DNA from 3 places in the Ureibacillus sp. GCM10028918 genome. Region 2 is predicted to be linked to each of the others. Evidence: riboswitches for the same ligand, from Rfam matches in the RefSeq annotation. Region 2 holds a riboswitch; each other region holds the start of a gene.

Region 1 (7,145 bases), on a different contig from region 2:
GCTGATTTCGTGAAAAATAGTTGTATTTTTTGTGAAGAGTAGTAAGATTGAAATGGAAAAAATACGTTCTTCATTTTAATTAATAAGTAATCATAATTAATTCAATAGATAATTTCTATTGTAGAAGAATGGTAAAATATGAAATAATATTTTAGTTATAACAATGGAACTGCCTTAGGGCGAAATTTGGAGGTTATCTCATGTCGAACAATGTATTATTTGCTGGTTCCCCTTGGTCAGCATTCTCTGGTCCTAACTTAGGATATGTGATGGAGCAATATGACTTATACTTACAATCTCCTGAACAAGTCGAACCAGAACTCATTGCACTTTTCCAACAATTTGGATCACCAATCATCTCAAATGAACAAGGTGCAGCTGAAAGTGTAACAAGTCAACCAGGCAATATTAAAAAAATCTTTGCAGCAGTAAAATTAGCTGATGCAATTCGTTCTCACGGACATCTAGCAGCTGATATTTACCCACTAAAAGACCGAAAATTAGATTCTTCACGCATTGAATTAGCTTCCTATGGCTTAACGGAAGCTGATTTAGCAGAAATGCCAGCCTCATTATTCTTTAATAATGTTCCTGGAAGCGTTATCAATGGCAAACAAGCAATCGACTATTTGCGTTCACAATATACAGGCAAAATCGCTTATGAGTACGCACATGTACAAGAAGCAGAACGTCAATGGATTCAAGATAAAATCGAATCTGGAAAGTCAATTTTAAATTTAGATGCTGAAGACAAAAAAGCATTATTAGAAAGATTAACTCGAGTTGAAGATTTCGAGAAATTTATTCATAAAACTTTCGTTGGCCAAAAGCGTTTCTCAATCGAAGGTCTAGATTCTTTAGTTGTACTACTTGATGAAATCGTTAGAAGAGCTGACCTAGAAAAAATGAAGTACTTACAAATCGGTATGGCACACCGTGGCCGTTTAAATGTTTTAACACACGTTGTTAATAAACCATACGATATGATGTTTGCAGACTTTGCACATGTTCCAAATGACTATTTCCTACCAACAGATGGCTCTTTAGAAATCACTAAAGGGTGGACTGGAGACGTGAAGTATCATATGGGTGCTACTCATTCCAAGAAGTCAGGCATGAAAGTAAAATTGGCCTATAACCCTTCACATTTAGAGGTAGTAAGCCCGGTTATTACGGGTTCTACACGTGCTGCACAAGAAGTAACTTCGAACACTGGAGCTCCAAGCCATGATCCAAGTAAAGCTTTAGCTGTTCTTGTACATGGAGACGCTGCTTTTGCAGGAGAAGGTATTGTCCAAGAAGTATTTAACTACGCAAATACAGAAGGATTCTCAACTGGTGGTTCAATCCACATTATTTCGAATAATATGATTGGATTCACCACTGAACATTACGATTCACGTTCTACTCAATATTCGTCCGATGTAGCAAAAGGTTATGAGATTCCTGTAATTCATGTAAATGCAGATGATCCAGAAGCTGTTTTGCAAGTAGCAGGTTTGGCATTCGAATACCGCCAAACTTTCGGCAAAGATATTTTAGTAGACTTAATTGGTTACCGTCGCTTTGGCCATAATGAAACTGATGATCCAACAGTAACGAACCCGTTAACATATCAAATCGTTACGAAACATCCAACCGTACGTGCAATGTATGGAGAAAAGTTAGCAAACGAGGGTATTTTGACTTCGGATCAAGTGAAAAAACTTGATGAAGAGGTTTATGCTGAAATGCAGACTTCTTACGATCATGTAAAAGAAGTAGGTTCAAAAAACGGTCATTTCGAAATCGAAATGCCTGAAGCAGTCAAAAATGAATACCCAGAAGTAAATACAAGCGTATCAAAAGAAGACCTAAAACAAATCAATGATGATTTATTAGCATGGCCAGAAGGATTCGAGCCACAAAACAAACTTGCTAAAATCCTAAATAAACGTGTTGAAGCTCTTGAGACGGATAAAATTGATTGGGGTCACGCCGAAACATTAGCATTCGCTGCTATTTTACGTGATGGAAATCCAATCCGTATTACTGGTCAAGATGCACAACGTGGTACATTCTCTCAACGCCACTTAGTATTGCATGATAAAAATACTGGTGCAGAACTAGTACCATTACACAATGTTTCAGATTCAAAAGCATCATTTGCTGTACACAACTCTCCACTAACAGAAACAGCAATTGTTGGTTTTGAATATGGTTACAATTTAGAAAACGAAAACGCTTTAACAATTTGGGAAGCTCAATTTGGAGACTTTGCTAATATGGCTCAAGTGATGTTTGATAACTTCATTTCGTCATCACGTTCTAAATGGGGTGAAAAATCCGGATTAGTTTTCCTATTGCCAAACGGTATGGAAGGTCAAGGTCCAGAGCACTCTTCAGCACGTATCGAAAGATATCTACAATTATCTGCCGAAAATAACTGGATTGTTGCAAACTGCTCTAACGCAGGTAACTATTTCCATTTATTACGCCGTCAAGCAAAAATGCTGGGAACTGAAGCAATTCGTCCATTAGTGATTCCTTCACCAAAATCATTGCTTCGTCACCCATTGGCTGCTGCTTCTTTAGAACAGCTTTCTGAAGGTGGTTTCCAAGAAGTAATTGAACAACCAGGTTTAGGTGGCAATGCGAAAAAAGTTGAACGCATTATTCTTGCCTCTGGTAAAGTAACAATTGATTTAGCAGACCGTGTTCAAGATGGAAAAGGATATGATCACCTTCATATCGTTCGTGTAGAACAACTTTATCCATTCCCATCGCAGAAATTGGCTGACATCGTAGCGAAGTATCCAAATGCGAAGGAAATTGTTTGGGCACAAGAAGAGCCGAAAAATCAAGGACCTTGGAAATATGCATTAGAATATTTACTAGACCTTGCAGATGGCAAAAAGGTAAAATATGTAGGACGTCCAGAAATGTCTTCAACTTCTGAAGGAGATATGGATTCACATAAAATTGCACAAGCAAAAGTTATTGATGAGGCTCTTGCAAAATAATTAACTATTTTATTTTAATAATGAAATTAGCTGCACTATCATAGTAGTGGCGATACCATGTGTACCTTTCAAGGTAGGTACACATGATATTTAAAGGAGGATATTTAAAGTGGCTGAAATTAAAGTTCCTGAATTAGCAGAATCAATTACAGAAGGTACCATTGCACAGTGGGTTAAAAAAGTTGGAGATCGTGTTGAAAAAGGCGAATTCATCGTAGAATTGGAAACAGATAAAGTAAATGCAGAAATTATCTCAGAAGAAGCTGGAGTTTTAACTCAAATTTTAGCTGAAGAAGGCGACACAGTTCTAGTAGGACAAGTAATTGCTGTAGTTGAAGCTGGAGAAGGAGCTGCACCAGCACCGGCAGCAGCACAAGAAGCTCCAAAAGCTGAAAGCACACCAGCACCGGCACCGGCACCGGCACCAGTACCAGCAGCACCAACACCAGTTGTTGAAGCAACTTCTAATGAGCGCGTTGTTGCATCACCAGCAGCACGTAAATTAGCTCGTGAAAAGGGAATTGACTTAAGTGCAATTTCACCAGTAGATCCACAAGGTCGTGTACGCGTGCAAGACGTAGCAGCACATGGTACTACTCCAGTTGCTCAAGCATCTGCAGCACCGATTACAACATCAAATGGACCAGTTGTATTTGCGCCAGCAGCTCAAACTGACCGTATTACAATTGAAAAAATGTCTCGTCGTCGTCAAACAATTGCAAAACGTTTACTTGAAGTAAAACAGTCAACTGCAATGTTAACTACATTCAACGAAATTGACATGACAAACATTATGGCTTTACGTAAACGCAAACAAGAAGAGTTTGTGAAAGCTAACGACATTAAACTTGGCTTTATGTCATTCTTCACAAAAGCTGTTGTTGCAGCTCTTAAAAAATATCCATATGTAAACGCACAAATCAATGGTGATGAAATTCACTTAAATAATTTCTTTGATATCGGTATTGCGGTATCTACTGAAGAAGGATTAGTAGTACCGGTTGTTCGTGATGCAAATGCTAAAAATTTTGCTGAAATCGAAAAAGATATTGCTGATTTAGCGAAAAAAGCTCGCGACAAAAAATTGGGATTAAACGACATGGCTGGTGGTTCATTCACAATCACTAATGGTGGTGTATTTGGATCATTAATGTCTACACCAATTATGAACGGTACTCAAGCTGGTATTTTAGGAATGCACTCAATTGTTCAACGTCCTATCGCAATCAATGGTGAAGTTGAAATCCGTCCAATGATGTATGTTGCTTTATCATATGATCACCGTATTATTGATGGAAAAGATTCAGTTGGATTCCTAAAAACAGTTAAAGAATTAATCGAAAATCCAGAAGATCTACTTTTAAATTCATAATATAAAAACGACCTAGCGAATATTTTCGCTAGGTTTTTTCATTAATGTATTACGAGCAAAAAAATAGTTTGATTCGAAAAGAACTGAGACAAATCAAAAAACTTCAAATACCTAAAAGGGAATTTGATATTTTTTCGGCTACAACTAGCTTGAGCGCCCAGCCATCGAGGTCGCGGTTGGTCCCTTCCAACGTGTGCAATTTATCTTGATCTAAGCGCGAGTAGGGAAAGGCATAGCCAACAGCTACACTTGCCCTCGACTCTAATCAATTTATAAAGGTTCAATTACTTAATAGGCTACTTCCATTATTCGAAGAAATTTCTACTTCTGTCCTAGCCTTATTCAGAATAATGAATGTTGACATGATATTGTTGATATAGTAATATTCTAATAGTAATTTAATATTAAAACCTCACGTGACTTGTGAGGTAGAGGCGCGATGCTTAATAGTTTTTCATGGAGTTTAGAGCAAAACCATGATATGAAAAATGAGGAAATGTCGCCGAAGTGTGAATGTAGGCTCTCTACTTCATGCTGGGTCTGCAGTGAATAATTGCAGGACTGTCTCAGATGGAGATCCCAACCATCTGAGGTGAGCTATCTCAGGTAGGGAACGTAAGAGGATTTGGGCTAAAATACTAGCGACCTAAGTCTATCTTAGGTCGCTTTTTTCGTTAATTGGCTCAAAAAATGGAGAAGGAGAGAGCGAAATGTCAAAAAAACTTAAAATTTTAATGACTACATTGCTAGCTGTTTTATTACTAGCAGCATGTGGTAAATCTGATGAAGGTACATCAACATCATCCTCAACCTCTGAATCAAAGGAAAGTGATGTATTAAAAGTAGGTTTAGAAGCTGGTTATGCTCCATTCAACTGGACTCAACAAGATGATTCAAACGGTGCTGTAAAAATTGAAGGTTCACAAGAGTATGCAGGCGGTTATGATGTCGAAATCGCTAAACGCGTTGCAGATGCTTTAGGTAAAGAACTAGTAATTGTAAAAACTGAATGGGATGGATTACTTCCAGCATTACAATCTGGTGTAATTGACGCGATTATTGCAGGAATGAGCCCAACAGACGAACGTAAAGAAGTAATCGATTTCTCGGATAACTATTATACAAGTCAATTTGTTATTGTAACAAAAACTGGCGGTGAATATGCTGAAGCTAAAACTCTGGAAGACTTCGCTGGAGCAAAAATCACTTCACAATTAAATACAACAAACTATGCAGTAATCGATCAAATTCCTGATGTTCAAAAAGAAGTGGCGATGGAAAGTTTCTCTCACATGCGTGTTGCTTTAGAATCAGGTGCAATTGATGGGTATGTAGCTGAACGACCTGAGGCGGTTTCGGCTTCTACAGCAAATGAAAACTTTACTTATATCGAATTAGAAGAAGGATTCAAAACGGAAGAAGCGGATACATCTGTCGCTATTGGTCTTAAAAAAGGCGATAAAAATATAGATCAAATTAACGAAACATTAAATGCAATTACTGAAGAAGAACGTCAACAAATTATGGATGAAGCAATTGCAAACCAACCGGCTGCACAATAGGAAAGAGATAAGTACTGGTCACTCTTGTGACCAGTTTATCCTTTTTCTATTACTATTTTATTCACTTTTATAGGTGAGTAAAGACTAGTAGAGGTTAAGGTTTTCCAAATTATTTAGGAGGATATTTATGAGTTTAGATATTATACTCTCAATATTAAAAGAGAATTGGCCAAGTTATTTACAGGGTGCATATATAACGTTATTAATTGCAGTTTTTAGTACAATTATTGGTGCTCTTATCGGATTATTAATCGGTGTCGTGCATACGATCCCTCTTCGTAAGAAATCTCTTAAAGCTGTTATACTAAAGATTATTAATTTCATATTAACAGTTTATGTTGAAATCTTCCGTGGTACACCAATGATTGTACAAGCAATGGTTGTTTTCTATGGATTATACGCTTATGGAATAGAAATGGATCGTTTTGTTGCAGCGGTTGTTGTTGTTGGTTTAAATACAGGTGCATATATGGCTGAATATGTTCGTGGAGGTATTGTCTCCATCGATAAAGGGCAGTATGAAGCAGCTGCAGCTATTGGCATGGGTCATTTCCAAACGATGGTACATGTTATTTTACCGCAAGTATTCCGTAATATTTTACCAGCTACCGGGAACCAGCTGATTATGAATATTAAAGACTCGGCTGTATTAAGTGTAATTAGTGTAACGGAATTATTCTTTACAACAAAATCAATTGCGGGAGCTAACTTCCGTTTTGCAGAATCCTTTATCATCACTTGTATCATCTACCTAATAATGACTTTCATTGCCTCACGAATTTTACGTATAATCGAGAAGAAAATGGATGGGCAAGATGCATACCAAGTGCAAACTAAAAAAGAAGAACCAATTCTTTAATGGCGTAAGGAGATAATATGATGGAAAAAGTTATTGATATAAAACATCTAAATAAATCATTTGGTAGCCATGAAGTTTTAAGAGATGTAAACTTCACTGTAAATAAGGGTGAGGTTGTATGCTTAATAGGTTCTTCCGGATCAGGGAAATCAACTTTGTTGCGTTGCATCAACCTCCTTGAAACACCAAGTGGCGGGGAAATTATATATAATGGTGAAAATATTTTAAATGATAAACATGATATTAAACAATATCGTACACATTTAGGTATGGTATTCCAACAATTCAACTTATTTAATAACCATAATGTATTAAAAAATTGTATTGTTGGTCAAAAGAAGGTATTAAAA
Region 2 (7,145 bases):
TTGAAAAGCCCGGTTACATTGAAGGCAACAATTGAAATGCTCCAATTCGGTAAGCACCAAGCCTATTATGATGGTGTAAAGGCGGAGGCAGGCAGCTTTGGAACTGTATTTGAATCTGCCGATGCAAAAGAGGGGATTCAAGCATTTCTTGAAAAACGGGTAGCTGCGTTTACAGGTAAATAATTATTAGTTTCATAGCTTAGCAAAATAAATCATAGATTGTACAAGCAATCAGATAATCGCATTGGGAGGTTAGTGGAAATGAATATTTTTGTATTAGTAAAACGTACTTTTGACACAGAGGAAAAAATTGTTATTGCAAATGGCAAAATTCAAGAGGATGGTGCTGAATTTATCATCAACCCTTATGATGAGTATGCAATTGAAGAAGCAATCCAGATTCGTGATGCCAAGGGAGGCAAAGTAACCGTAGTAACAATCGGTGGAGAAGACGCCGAGAAACAACTCAGAACGGCATTAGCCATGGGTGCTGACGAAGCGGTTCTTATTAATACAGAAGATGATTTGGATGAATTAGATCAATATTCTGCCGCTCACATTCTAGCAGAATATTTAAAAGATAAAGAGGTTGATTTAATTTTAGCTGGTAATGTGGCAATTGACGGTGGTACTGGTCAAGTTGGACCACGTGTTGCAGATTTACTAGGCATCAACTATGTAACAACAATTACTGATTTAGAAATTGATGGTACAAATGTAAAGATTGTTCGTGATATTGAAGGGGATTCAGAGATAATCGAAACTTCCTTACCGTTATTAGTGACAGCTCAACAAGGTTTAAATGAACCTCGTTATCCATCTCTTCCGGGGATTATGAAAGCCAAGAAGAAACCGCTTGCAGAGCTTGAGCTAGATGATTTAGATATTGATGAGGACGATGTAGAAGTGAAAATTGAAATTGTGGATATTTATCTGCCACCTCAAAAAGCAGCTGGTCGTGTATTGGAAGGAGAACTTTCACAACAAGTGAAGGAACTTGTTAACTTACTTCATTCAGAGGCAAAAGTAATCTAAAGAATAGAAAACTTAGCTAATCGAAAAGATCTTTAGCGATTAGCTATAGTTGCACTTACGCGGATAAGAAAGTTCTAAACTTTCTTATCCGTAAACAAAGACGGTAACGGAGGGATTTTCAATGGCAAACAAAGTATTGGTATTAGGCGAAGTTCGTGATGGTGGTTTACGTAACGTTTCATTTGAAGCAATCGCTGCAGCAAAACAAATTGCTGATGGTGGTGAGGTAGTAGGGGTGTTGCTTGGCGATCGTGTTGCACAGCTTGCAAGTGAGTTGATTGCTTATGGTGCAGACCGCGTTGTAACAGTTGAACATCCACATTTAAAATCATATACATCAGATGGCTATAGCCAAGCATTGCTGGCAGTCTATGAGCAAGAACAACCAGATGGCATTGTATTTGGGCATACATCTTTAGGAAAAGATGTGTCTCCAAAATTGGCTTCAAGATTAAAATCCGGTCTCATTTCAGACGTAACTGAAATTGAAGGCTCTGGGGATGATGCAGTTTTCATTCGCCCAATCTACTCTGGTAAAGCGTTTGAAAAAGTAAAAATTAAAGAAGGTATTGTATTTGTGACAATTCGTCCAAACAACATTAAACCATTAGATAAAAATGCAAGTCTCACAGGTGATGTAACTTCACTTTCGGTGGATGTACAAAATTTACGTACTATCATAAAAGACGTTGTTCGCAAAGCAACAACTGGTGTGGATTTATCTGAAGCCAAAGTTGTCGTTGCAGGTGGCCGTGGCGTGAAATCTGCAGAAGGTTTCGAGCCATTAAAAGAACTTGCTAATTTACTTGGCGGTGCTGTAGGTGCATCGCGTGGTGCATGTGACGCTGATTACTGTGATTATTCGCTGCAAATCGGCCAAACCGGTAAAGTTGTTACTCCTGACCTTTATATTGCAGCAGGAATTTCTGGAGCAATTCAACATTTAGCTGGTATGTCAAATTCAAAAGTAATTGTCGCGATTAACAAAGACCCGGAAGCAAATATCTTCAAAGTAGCCGACTATGGAATTGTTGGGGATTTATTCGAAGTAATTCCTATGCTTATTGAAGAATTTAAAGCTCTAAAAGTTAATTCTTAATGGATATTTACTCAAAACCTCGCCAAAATATTGGTGAGGTTTTTGTATGGATTAAATGCACATAGTCTTTAGCTTTCTATATCTCATGACGTTCTATTTTGCCATTAAGATTATAAAAGAATTGTAAATTTATTGTATCAATTTCAGTTCACTTTACTACCTCAATTATTTCTATCGTGATATACTACATTCAGATTTAGATTTAAGGAGGCTATTAAAATGGCAATTGTTCATGTAACAGATCAAAACTTTTCAGAAGAAATCGCGTCAGGCGTTGTATTAGTAGATTTTTGGGCTACTTGGTGTGGGCCGTGTAAAATGATCGCTCCTGTATTGGAAGAAATCGATGCAGAAATCGGCGATCAAGTTAAAATCGCAAAGCTTGATGTAGACAACAACCAAGGAACTGCTGCTGAATACCAAGTAATGTCAATTCCTACATTACTTTTATTCAAAGACGGTGAACTAAAAGCGAAAACAGTTGGGTTCCAACCAAAAGAAGCTCTAATCGAATTCATTAACAACAACCAATAAAAAAATATCCCAAAAGTTTACAAGCTTTTGGGATATTTTTTATTTAGATTTAGACAAAAAGCTGTCTAACTTAGAAAGCCCACTAGGTGGCACAATAAATTTCGGAGGTTTTACAAGCAGAAACTTTTGTAAGCGCTCCTTTACATATTTCTGCAACCGAAGCTACTTTAATAATTCATTTTGCCAGCTGAGTTGAAAATCCAGTTTTCAATTCCGTAAACCTCTCTAAATGCATTATAATAATAAAAAAGCTCGTAAGGGTGAGATAGATGAATGAAACGATTCAAAATAAATTAGCCATTTTACCAGATGAGCCTGGTTGCTATTTAATGAAAGATCGTCAAGGAACGATTATTTATGTAGGGAAAGCCAAGGTGCTAAAAAACCGGGTTCGTTCTTACTTTAATAGTTCACACGACGGCAAAACACAAAGATTAGTAAGTGAAATTGAAGACTTTGAATATATCGTGACCTCCAGTGACCTAGAGGCGTTAATTTTAGAATTAAATCTTATTAAGTTACATGATCCCAAATATAACGTGATGTTGAAGGATGATAAAACTTATCCATATATCAAAATTACAAATGAAAAATATCCGCGCATTATAACAACTCGTAAAGTAAAAAAAGATAAAGCAAAATATTTCGGTCCATATCCTAATGCCTATGCAGCAACTGAAACGAGAAAACTCCTTGACCGTTTATACCCATTAAGAAAATGTTTGCGTCTTCCGGATCGGGTATGCTTGTATTATCATCTAGGTCAATGTTTGGCACCATGTGTAAAAGAAATTGAGCCAAAAGTTTACAAAGAGATGATTGAAGAAATTACGAAGTTTTTAAATGGCGGCTTTGAAGATGTAAAGTTAGATATCGAAAAGAAAATGCTAGAGGCAGCCGAAAATCTAGAATTTGAACGTGCGAAAGAATTTCGAGATCAAATTGCCCATATTGAAACGGTTATGCAAAAACAAAAGATGGTTACTGGAGATTTATCGAACCGTGATGTATTTGGTTACGCCGTTGAAAAAGGCTGGATGTGTGTTCAAGTATTCTTTGTCCGACAAGGAAAGTTAATAGAACGAGATGTATCCATCTTTCCAATTTATCGAGATTCAGAAGAAGAATTTCTCACATTTATAGGTCGATTCTATGATATCCCTGAACATATAAAACCAAGGGAAATTTTCATTCCATCCCAGATTGATAAAGCACTTTTAGAAAAGTATCTGGATGTAGAAGTTATCATTCCAAAACGTGGATCGAAAAAGGAACTCGTTGACTTGGCGATGAAAAATGCCCAAATTGGAATCCGAGAAAAATTCCAACTAATTGAACGCCAAGAGGAACGTACAGTTGGTGCTTGTGAAGAGCTTGGTGATGCAATGGAAATCAGCCCACCTCTTCGAATTGAAGCTTTTGACAACAGCCATATGCACGGAACGGATGCGGTATCCGCGATGGTTGTTTTTGTTGATGGGAAACCAGCTAAGAAAGAATACCGGAAATATAAATTACGGGAAACCGCTAAGCATGATGACTATGGAGCAATGCAAGAAGTTATTCGCCGCAGATATACCAGAGTGTTGAAGGATGACTTGCCATTGCCCGATTTAATTATAATTGATGGTGGGAAAGGGCAGATGGAAGTCGCACGGGAAGTTATTGAAGATGAACTCGGGTTATTCATTCCAATTGCAGGACTTGCCAAGGATGATAAGCATAATACTTCACAATTGCTATTTGGTGAACCTGCAGTCCCGGTCGAAATGAAAAGAACGAGTGATGGTTTTTATCTATTACAAAGAATTCAAGATGAAGTCCATCGATTCGCCATTACGTTTTTACGTCAACAGCATCAAACACATGCGATTCAGTCTGTATTAGATGAAATAGAAGGTGTTGGACCAAAACGCAAGCAGCAGCTATTAAAGCATTTTGGTTCGATTAAGAAAATTAAAGCCTCATCCGTGGAAGAATTGATGGAGGCTCATATACCGAGTGCAACCGCTAAAGCAATCTACAATCACTTTCACAAAGACTCATTGTCAACGGAATAATTGTATGATATTGTTAATTAAAATTGCTATAACATGATAGAGGTGCAAGGTGCAATAGTAGACTTTCTGGAGGATGGACAATGCCGTTGAAGGATCGTGAAAGGGTAACTTGCCGAAGTAATAAATCCATTGTCTAGATTTATTTGCTGGTTTTGCATTGAACAAATGCAAGATTGTCAGAATCAAATTGCGATTCTGGAGGGCTATCTCATAACGTTCCGTCACTTTAGGTAAGTTCTCGAGACAGCTTTTCACGTTTTTGTGAAATGCTGTCTTTTTTAGTGAAGATGGATAAAGCTCTGATACTAGAACAAGTTTTCTGAATTGAAAAAATCTTGATGAATGTATTTGAAAGGGAGAGGTGTCTATGACAACAATCGTAGTGAAAATAGACAGTACAGCACTATCAACACCAGAAAAAATTGAACAAATCGCAGATAGATTGATTGAACAAAAAAACGCAGGGAAAAAAGTGGTTGCGGTTGTACCGCCTTTAGACAATCTAGAGGATAAGCTGCTTCACTATTCACAAATCTTATCGGATAATCCCTCAAATAGAGAACAACACGCACTGAATGTACTTAATATCCAAGTAGCAAGTAGTCTACTAGCAATCTCCCTTGTAAAGAAAGGTGTTCAGGCCGTCTCTTTAAATGGGTGGCAGGCAGGAATCGAAGTAGTCGAAACGAATCAAAATGTGATAATCAATGGCATCAATCCTGAAACTATTATCAAGCATTTGAACAATGATGAGTTTGTAATTGTAGCGGGCTCACAAGGAATTGACAAGAATCATAACATCTTATTAATGGGTGAAGGCGGCCCGGAAACGACAGCCGTTGCAATTGGAGCAGCAATTCAAGCTGAGCAGGTCGAAATTCTTACTGTCCAAGATGGAATTTATACTGCAGATCCGGCAGTAGTCAAGCAAGCAAGGAAGCTAAATCAAATTACTTATGATGAGATGCTGGAACTCGCCAATCTTGGCTCTACATATATTCATCCGCGTGCGGTAGAGTTAGCTAAAATTGTTGAAATACCATTAGTTGTACGTTCTTGTACAGAAAATCAAGAAGGTACATTGATAAAGGGAGAGGTAGACATGGAGAAAAATTTAATTGTTCGTAGTGTAGCATATGAAGCAGACATAATTCGTTTAACAGTTGGTTATGATTCGTATGAACAATCATCCCTTGCTGATATCTTTACAACTCTTGCAGAACACAATATTGATGTCGATATAATTGTCCAAGCAGTGATTGATGGTGTCAAACCAACCGTCTCTTTCTCTATTGCAAAAGAAGATTTCGCAGAAGCCATTAAGGTATTAGAGAAAAATAAAGCCAAACTAATGTTTAGTTTCGCAGATTTTGAGGTGGGATTAGCCAAAGTTTCAATTGTTGGAGCAGGTATGGTATCAAATCCTGGTGTAGCTGCTCGTATGTTTGATCGTTTACGTAAAGAGAGAATCTTAGTTAAAATGGTGAGTACTTCCGAAATTAAAGTATCTGTTGTCGTTCCACAGGACGAAATGGTCCGTGCAGCGAATGCATTGCATGATGAATTTAATCTTGTTGAGGTAACTGCTTAACAATCAAAAAAGCCAATTCTTGTTTCGTGTGAATACATACAAGAATTGGCTTTGTCTAATTGTATAGAAGGAATCAGTTAAATAGCATCTAACGAAAAAACGTCATACGTATAACATCTCCCTATTGCACTTTCTCTTTTTTATCCCATTTTACTGTAAATGTTATATGCTGTTGCTTTTCGTTTTTTTCGTCATAGCATTCGGTTAGGCAGCCATTGATGGACTGAAGCTGCTGGGCAATAAAACCTGCTTCAATTCGAAATGAGCGTTCAGTAATTTTTAATAATTCGACATCATTTGTAAGTTGAAAAACACAGCCATCCTTTTCTTCCTCAGTTAAAGTTAGATTGCCCCAACCTGTATCTTGGAAAAAGGATATTATCAGTTGGATATCGGTACATGGAAATTTTCTTGCCAAGTCTTTACCAGCCCAATAGAGTACATCTTTTTCATGTTTTCCAAGAATCGTGGGGAGCAAGTAATCACGCAAAATATCATAACCAAAGACTGGAACAGTTTTGTTCTCATTTGATGTCATTTAAAAATACCTCTTTCTTATTTTTCTTGTAATAGTATAAATTAACAAAAAATTTCAGGTAACTAGAAATTTTCACCGTAAAATAGTATAAATACCTTCTAAAAGGAGGTATAAAAAGTCGGAAGTCACCTTGACGCTTGTACCACTTGAGAGTACAATGGACATGTCATAATATTGTACCATTATGAAATACACAGTCAATGATGGATCGTTTACAAAATGGTGACGATATTGTCAGGTATTTAAAAGTACTGAGGGGGGTAATAGTCTTGTCGAAAAATCATGAGT
Region 3 (7,145 bases), on a different contig from region 2:
TTTTTAGGAGTGTTCTCTACATTCAACAAGTATTTTGTAAAATCAGTTCCTGTAGCAATGGATGAGCATGGGCTAATTATGGAAGATTTAGAAGCGAAGATAAAAGAACACAATCCAAAAATGATTTACACCATTCCGACTTTCCAAAATCCTACTGGACGGACTTTGCCATTAGATCGTCGTCAAAAAGTTGCAGAATTGGCATCAAAGTACAATGTGATAGTTTTAGAAGACGATCCATATTGTGATCTAAGATATTCTGGAGAGGTATTGCCTTCGATTAAGACATTTGATAAAACAGGCCATGTTGTACTATTAAATAGTTTTGCCAAAATCATTTCTCCTGGATTACGTGTCGGTACAGTATTAGCTGAGGCTGAAATTATTGAAAAGTTAACGGTCGCAAAACAAGGTGCTGATACCCATACTACCAATTTAACACAGGCAATTTGTGCAGAATTCCTGCAACAAGGACTCTTGCCAAACCATTTGGAAAAAATAAATGTGATGTATGCTGATAAATTACAAACAATGGTTACAAGTATTGAAAAGTACTTCCCAGAAGGAACGAAGTTTACAAAACCTGAAGGAGGGCTATTCATTTGGGTTGAACTACCAGGAGAACCGGATATGCTTGCTCTATTTGAAAGAGCAACGACAGAATATAAAGTAGCGTTTGTTCCAGGAATCCACTTCTGTAAAAACCCGGACGATGGGATCAAACATCTGCGTTTAAACTTCTCTTCGAGCACTTCTGAAAAAATTGAAGAAGGAATAAAAAAGCTGGGAGAGTTATTTAAAAAAGACTTAGAGGAAAGATAATCAATGAATTATATTAAAGGATAAGCAGTCCTGATTTTATAGCCAGTTGGAAAAATCGTATCATTTTTCCAACTGGTTTTTTAGATGGATCAGAGAAATGGTCTTCATAAGCAGAATGAAAGCCACTTTCAGCTGAATGAGTCAGAAAAATGGTCTTCATATAGAGAATGGACGCAAATTTAATAAAATTACACTTTAGTCCAAGTTATGATAAAATCCATCACAAAAAACTTACATAGTATCTCATTTTTTTCTATGCAAAGAAATCATCCTCAAACAGAAAAACAGGACCACGGATGATCCTGTTCAAATTCTTTATATTAGCTATTTACTTCTTCGAACGTATTTAACACCGCTCGTAATGAAGCCAATTCTTCGTTGTTTAATGGAATCATTGGTAGACGGACACCGCCAACAGGAATTCCGTTCCCATTGAGAGCAGCCTTTACTGATGTAGGGTTTGGTGTTGCAAATAAAGCTTTCATAACTGGTAACAGTGTGCGATGATCCTTTGCAGCACCAGCTAAGTCGCCATTCTGGAATTTATGAATCATTTGTTGCATTTCGTTCCCGATAATGTGAGCTGCAACAGAAATAACGCCTGTTCCGCCAATCGATAAAATTGGTAAAGTTAAACCGTCATCTCCGCTGTACAAAGAAAACCCTTCAGGTGTTTTTTCAATTATTTCAGCCATTGCATCCAGATTGCCACTAGCTTCTTTAATGGCAACAATATTGCGTATCGCTGAGAGGCGAATCACGGTCTCAACAGATAAATTTACAACACTTCTACCAGGAATATTATAGAGAACGATCGGTAAAGCTGTACATTCCGCAATTGCTTTAAAATGCTGATACATTCCTTCTTGAGAAGGTTTATTGTAATAAGGCGTTACAAGCATGATGCCGTCTACACCTGCATTTTCTGCTTGTCTTGTTAAAATAATTGAATCTCTTGTGTTATAAGAACCAGTGCCTGCAATTACAGGAACACGGCCATCTACTACTCTTACGGTAAATCTAAATAAATCAAGTTTTTCTTGATCACTCAAAGTAGGGGATTCTCCAGTTGTACCTGAAACAACTAATCCGTCAGAACCGTTTGCGATTAAATAATTAATTAAGTTTTCAGTAGCATTCCAATCAATCTCACCAGTGGCATCAAATGGTGTCACCATAGCAGTTAAAATTTTTCCAAAATTCATTACTTCTCCACATCCTTTTATTTTTTTAGCAGAAAAGAGAGGTTTAACCTTCTTTTCTCCTTGCCGTCAACTAAGGTTTTTGCTAAGCGCAGTCACCTTTAGCTTTCTAAGAAAATAGAGGGAGAAGGGCGATGTGATGAGTAAACGCAAAAAAGCAACAACGAGGGTTCGTTGTTGCCAAGAAATAAAGTTCATTTCCTTGCGTAAGATAGCCCTCCATATAGAAATCTATATGACAGTTCTGCATTTTTTCAACAACAGAACCAGCTCAAGAGATTATGAGTTTCTCAAAAGCTTCGGCAAATTCCCCTTTCCACAATCGTCTTAGGATCTCATAATCCTCTTACAGTGTACTAATGGTTTTTGCTCCTCTATCCTTACTTCAAAAGTTCTTGAAATAAGTGATTATTAAATTAAGTGAATTATACCTTTTTCTAATAATAAATGCAATACCTTTTTGGATTTTTTTGAATCTTTAGCCAATACTACAATTAATGTAGTTTTGTTATAAAGGTTTTTATACATTTACATATGCAATAACTTGAACTTAGGATGCAAAATAATTGTAATATTAATACAAGGGAAATTGATACTATGAAGGAATGTTTAACAACGTATTAAAAACACCTCTTTGACCATTCTAATCTCACAAGGAGGTGAGAGAAATGGCTTCTGAAAGAAGTTCAAATAAATTGCTCTTTCCAGGTGCTCAAGCTGCAATGGATCAAATGAAATTTGAAATTGCACAAGAGTTTGGAGTAAACCTTGGACCAGAAGATGCATCACGTGCCAATGGTTCGGTTGGTGGTGAAATTACAAAACGCCTTGTTCAAATGGCTGAAGCACAATTAAAAGGACGATCAGGTCAATAAATTCAATATAAATACAAGTGACTGAGGGCTGATACAAAAAACATTTTTTGTGTCAGCCTTTAAATTTATCTAAATATATTGGGAGTTAATGTTAGTATTGTTAATTTTTTATTCTATTTTCAAAAAAATAGAAAAGTTGCTATATTTATATTTTCTTTTTTGATAAAATTCAATTGATTTAGAATTTTATTAATTGGGAGATGAGTTTTAATGTGGAAAAAAGTTTCCGCCTCTGCTTTGGCATTGTCAATTGCGGTTTCAGGTTTTGCAAATGTTAACGTAGCAGATGCTGCAAAGGTTGACCAAGTAACAAGAGGAGAATATGTAAAAGCGGTTATTGATTCAATGGGAATTGAATTGGGTTCAGGAAAAACTGTGAAATTTAGTGATGTACCTGATTCACTAAAACCTTATGTTGAAAAAGCGATTGAATTAAAACTTATCGATGCAAAAACAGGGAAAAATTTTAAACCTAATGAAAATATCACTCGTGAAGAGGCGATTGTTGGTTTAACAAACGCAATTCAAGATAGCAAAACTTACTCAGAGGATATCTTAAAACAATATAAAGATATTAATTCTGCAGATAAAGAAAACTTTGATGAATTAGCGAAAGCCATTTCACTCGGCTTTTTAACTGGTTATACAGATAAAACGTTAAAGCTTAAAAATGTTTTAGCTGAAAATCACTTTGACTTATTATTAGAACGTTTCTTGAAAAGATATAAAACAACGGTATCTTTACGAATTTTAGGTACTTCTGATATTCATACAAATATTATGAATTATGACTATTACAAAGATACTGAATCAAATAGTTTAGGACTAGTGAAAGTAGCAACATTAATTAAAAACGCACGAGAAGAGAATAGTAATTCACTTTTATTTGACAATGGTGACACAATTCAAGGAACGCCGCTAGGTTCTTATAAACAAGCTGTCGATGTATTGGAGGAAGGAGAAGAACATCCTTCGATTACAGCAATGGAATACTTGAATTATGACGCTTCAACACTTGGAAACCATGAATTTAACTATGGTTTGGATTATTTAGATGAAGTATATGATGATGCAGATTTCCCATTCGTAAATGCAAATATTCGTAATGCATCTAGCGGTAGCTATATGTATGAACCATATGTCATTGTTGAAAAAGAAGTGGTGGATTCAAAAGGTAATGAAACAACAATTAAGGTCGGGGTAACAGGAATTGTGCCGCCACAAATTTTGAATTGGGACAAGTCTCACTTACTTGGGAAAGTAACTGTGGACGATTCAGTACAAGCAGTTGAAAAAATAATTCCAGAAATGCAAAATGAAGGTGCAGATGTGATTGTTGTTCTTTCGCATTCTGGTTTAGGAGACACGAATCATACGGTTGGTGAAGAGGATGTTACTTATCTTCTATCTAAAGTAGATGGTGTCGATGCCATTATTTCTGGACATGCACATGGCGTTTTCCCTGGTGAAGTGGATGACTCTTTAACAGGCGTGGATATTGAAAAAGGTACTATGAATGATGTACCTGTAGTGATGCCGGGTAAATACGGCAGCCATCTAGGCGTTATTGACTTAACTCTTGAGGAAAAAGGCGAAGAGTGGGAAGTAGTAACTGGTATTGGTGAAGTACGTGAAATTGCAAAAGATTCTTCAGATGTTGACCAAGAATTAGCAGCAGCAGTGAAGGAAGCACATGATGGGACTATTGAATACGTACGTCAACCGGTAGGAAAAACTAGTGCAGATATTCATAGCTATTTCTCGCAAGTACTAGATGATCCATCTATCCAAATTGTAACAAATGCACAAACTTTATATGTACAACAGAAAATTAAAGGAACGGAATTCGAAAACCTTCCAGTTCTATCAGCAGGTGCTCCATTTAAAGCAGGTACACGTAGTGACCCTGATTATTACACATATGTACCAACAGGTGAATTAGCAATTAAAAACGTAGCAGATCTTTACTTATACGATAATACATTAGCAATCTTAAAAGTAACTGGAGCTGATGTTAAAGAGTGGTTAGAAATGTCAGCAGGTCAATTCAACCAAATCGATTCAGCTAGCAATGAAGAACAACAATTAATCAATGGTGATTTCCGTTCATATAACTACGATGTAATTGATGGTGTTACTTATGAAATCGACGTTACACAACCAGCAAAATATGATACAAGCGGTAATGTAGTAAACGAAAGTGCTGAGCGAATCGTGAACTTACAGTATAACGGACAACCAATTGATATAAATCAAGAGTTTATCGTTGCAACAAACAACTATCGAGCGAATGGTTCCTTCCCTGGTGTACGTAATGCATCGCATATAGAGGTGTACCCAGATGAAAATCGTCAAGCAATCATTGATTATATTATTGCGAACGAAACGATTGATCCATCTGCAGATAATAACTGGAAGTTTACAAACCTTCCGGAGACTGCAAATGTTGTTTTCGAATCATCGAAAAAAGCAGTTGACTCAATCCCAGAAGGCAGCAATATTGAATATTTAGGTGATGGTACTGACGGATTTGGTAAATACTCTATAAAATAATTTCTTTCAAAGCTCCTCATAAGAGAAATCTTGTGAGGAGCTTTTTGATGTTATGATTTTCGGCCTTTTTGCCTGTATAGTAAACATACATTTATTTATGTAAAATAAACGAAATGGCTGTCGTACAAAACGATTTAATACTTGAAAAGAGAAATTTAAAAATAAAAGAAATACTTCGGACTAGTAACGAGCGGGTTGGTTTATAAATAGTAGCTGATACTATTAGTAACAAAAGATAAAAATAAAATGATGTTATATTTGGCTTTATGGAAATAGAATCGAGCAACGCAACAACTAAGGAAAAACAAAATATCTCTAATAGAATAACTTGTGTGATCTTATTCTCTATTATTTTTTTTTGATATTTACTCATTGATGTCATCCTTTTTATGAAATTTTAACAATATAATTTTTGACCTAAATTAAAAAATCTATACAATGGAAAAAGTTCAAGGAATGAGTTGTCGATAAATTGTTCGGAAAAAACCATACTATGGTTGAGGTGAAATGAAATGTATAAACTATTGACTCATAATGACTTAGATGGAGTTGGCTGTGGTATATTAGCAAAATTGGCTTTTGGCCCCGATGTGAAAGTACGATATAACTCGGTAGCTTCATTAAATCGTGAAATTGAATTTTTCTTAGAAAATGATTCAAATGAAACTTTTTTATTTATTACGGACTTATCACCAAATGAAGAAAATGAAGCAAAGTTACATCAATACTACTCAGAACATGGAAATATTCAGTTGATTGATCATCATAAATCAGCACTGCATCTAGATGAATATGAATGGGGCTATGTTGTAGTAGAAGATACTGCAGGGAACTTGACATCAGCTACTTCACTGTTTTATGAGTATTTAGTATCGATGGATTATTTGGAAGCAACACAGGCCCTTTCAGAATTTGTTGAGCTCGTAAGGCAATATGATACTTGGGAATGGGAGAAAAATGAAAACCGAAAAGCACATTCACTTAACTCCCTCTTTTATCTAGTATCAATAGATGATTTTGAAGAAACAATGATTGAGCGTTTATCCACTAATAGTCATTTTGATTTTGATGAATTTGAAAACAGATTGCTCAATATGGAAGAAAATAAAATTGAGCGCTATATACATCGAAAGAAAAGAGAAATTGTGCAAGCGAAAGTAAGAGACTATTATGCAGGAGTAATCTATGCTGAATCTTACCATTCTGAAGTAGGGAATGAATTAGGGAAAGAATATGAACATTTGGACTATATTGTCATATTGAATATGGGAGGCAAAAGAATCTCCTATAGGACTATTCATGATCACGTAGATGTATCTAAAATAGCAGGGCATTACGGCGGTGGGGGTCATCAAAAAGCATCTGGAAGTACAATCACTGATGAAGCATATAAACACTATGTATTGGACACTTTCCCCCTTGAGCCCATAAAAGAAGATGCAAAAAGGAATCGCTACAATGTAAAGAACTCTACATTTGGTTCTCTCTATAAAAACAGAAAGGACGATACCTTATTTTTATATCCTAAAGGGGATAATTGGATAGTTGAACAAAATAAGAAAGTCTTGGAACAACCCTTTCCAAATTTTAAGGAAGCAGAAATATTCATTAAACGAAACTTTGAAGCATGGCTTGTAAGAGACGATTTATTTGTAGAATATTTAATACAAGAAGTAAACAAAAAGTAGACTGA

What was found. A riboswitch is a leader RNA that binds a small molecule or an ion and turns the genes downstream of it on or off. The one in region 2 is predicted to bind lysine.
Positions count from the first base shown of each region.
Region 1: it holds a riboswitch for lysine, as region 2 does, so the genes downstream of both, ACFQU5_RS14630 (transporter substrate-binding domain-containing protein) here and ACFQU5_RS00590 (aspartate kinase) in region 2, are expected to answer to the same signal.
Region 3: it holds a riboswitch for lysine, as region 2 does, so the genes downstream of both, dapA (4-hydroxy-tetrahydrodipicolinate synthase) here and ACFQU5_RS00590 (aspartate kinase) in region 2, are expected to answer to the same signal.

Region 1 is NZ_JBHTFK010000017.1:365,145-372,289, reverse strand. It holds gene ACFQU5_RS14640 (2-oxoglutarate dehydrogenase E1 component) at 201-3,002, shown strand; gene odhB (2-oxoglutarate dehydrogenase complex dihydrolipoyllysine-residue succinyltransferase) at 3,112-4,374, shown strand; lysine riboswitch at 4,796-4,982, shown strand; gene ACFQU5_RS14630 (transporter substrate-binding domain-containing protein) at 5,085-5,936, shown strand; gene ACFQU5_RS14625 (amino acid ABC transporter permease) at 6,064-6,795, shown strand; gene ACFQU5_RS14620 (amino acid ABC transporter ATP-binding protein) at 6,816-7,145, shown strand, end outside.
Region 2 is NZ_JBHTFK010000002.1:127,697-134,841, forward strand. It holds gene ACFQU5_RS00565 (enoyl-CoA hydratase) at 1-183, shown strand, start outside; gene ACFQU5_RS00570 (electron transfer flavoprotein subunit beta/FixA family protein) at 262-1,035, shown strand; gene ACFQU5_RS00575 (electron transfer flavoprotein subunit alpha/FixB family protein) at 1,157-2,134, shown strand; gene trxA (thioredoxin) at 2,354-2,668, shown strand; gene uvrC (excinuclease ABC subunit UvrC) at 2,938-4,728, shown strand; lysine riboswitch at 4,758-4,942, shown strand; gene ACFQU5_RS00590 (aspartate kinase) at 5,096-6,319, shown strand; gene ACFQU5_RS00595 (YslB family protein) at 6,441-6,857, opposite strand; gene ACFQU5_RS00600 (succinate dehydrogenase cytochrome b558 subunit) at 7,127-7,145, shown strand, end outside.
Region 3 is NZ_JBHTFK010000021.1:59,860-67,004, reverse strand. It holds gene ACFQU5_RS15475 (aminotransferase-like domain-containing protein) at 1-822, shown strand, start outside; gene dapA (4-hydroxy-tetrahydrodipicolinate synthase) at 1,143-2,027, opposite strand; lysine riboswitch at 2,229-2,409, opposite strand; gene ACFQU5_RS15465 (alpha/beta-type small acid-soluble spore protein) at 2,693-2,899, shown strand; gene ACFQU5_RS15460 (bifunctional 2',3'-cyclic-nucleotide 2'-phosphodiesterase/3'-nucleotidase) at 3,110-5,452, shown strand; gene ACFQU5_RS15455 (DHH family phosphoesterase) at 5,965-7,140, shown strand.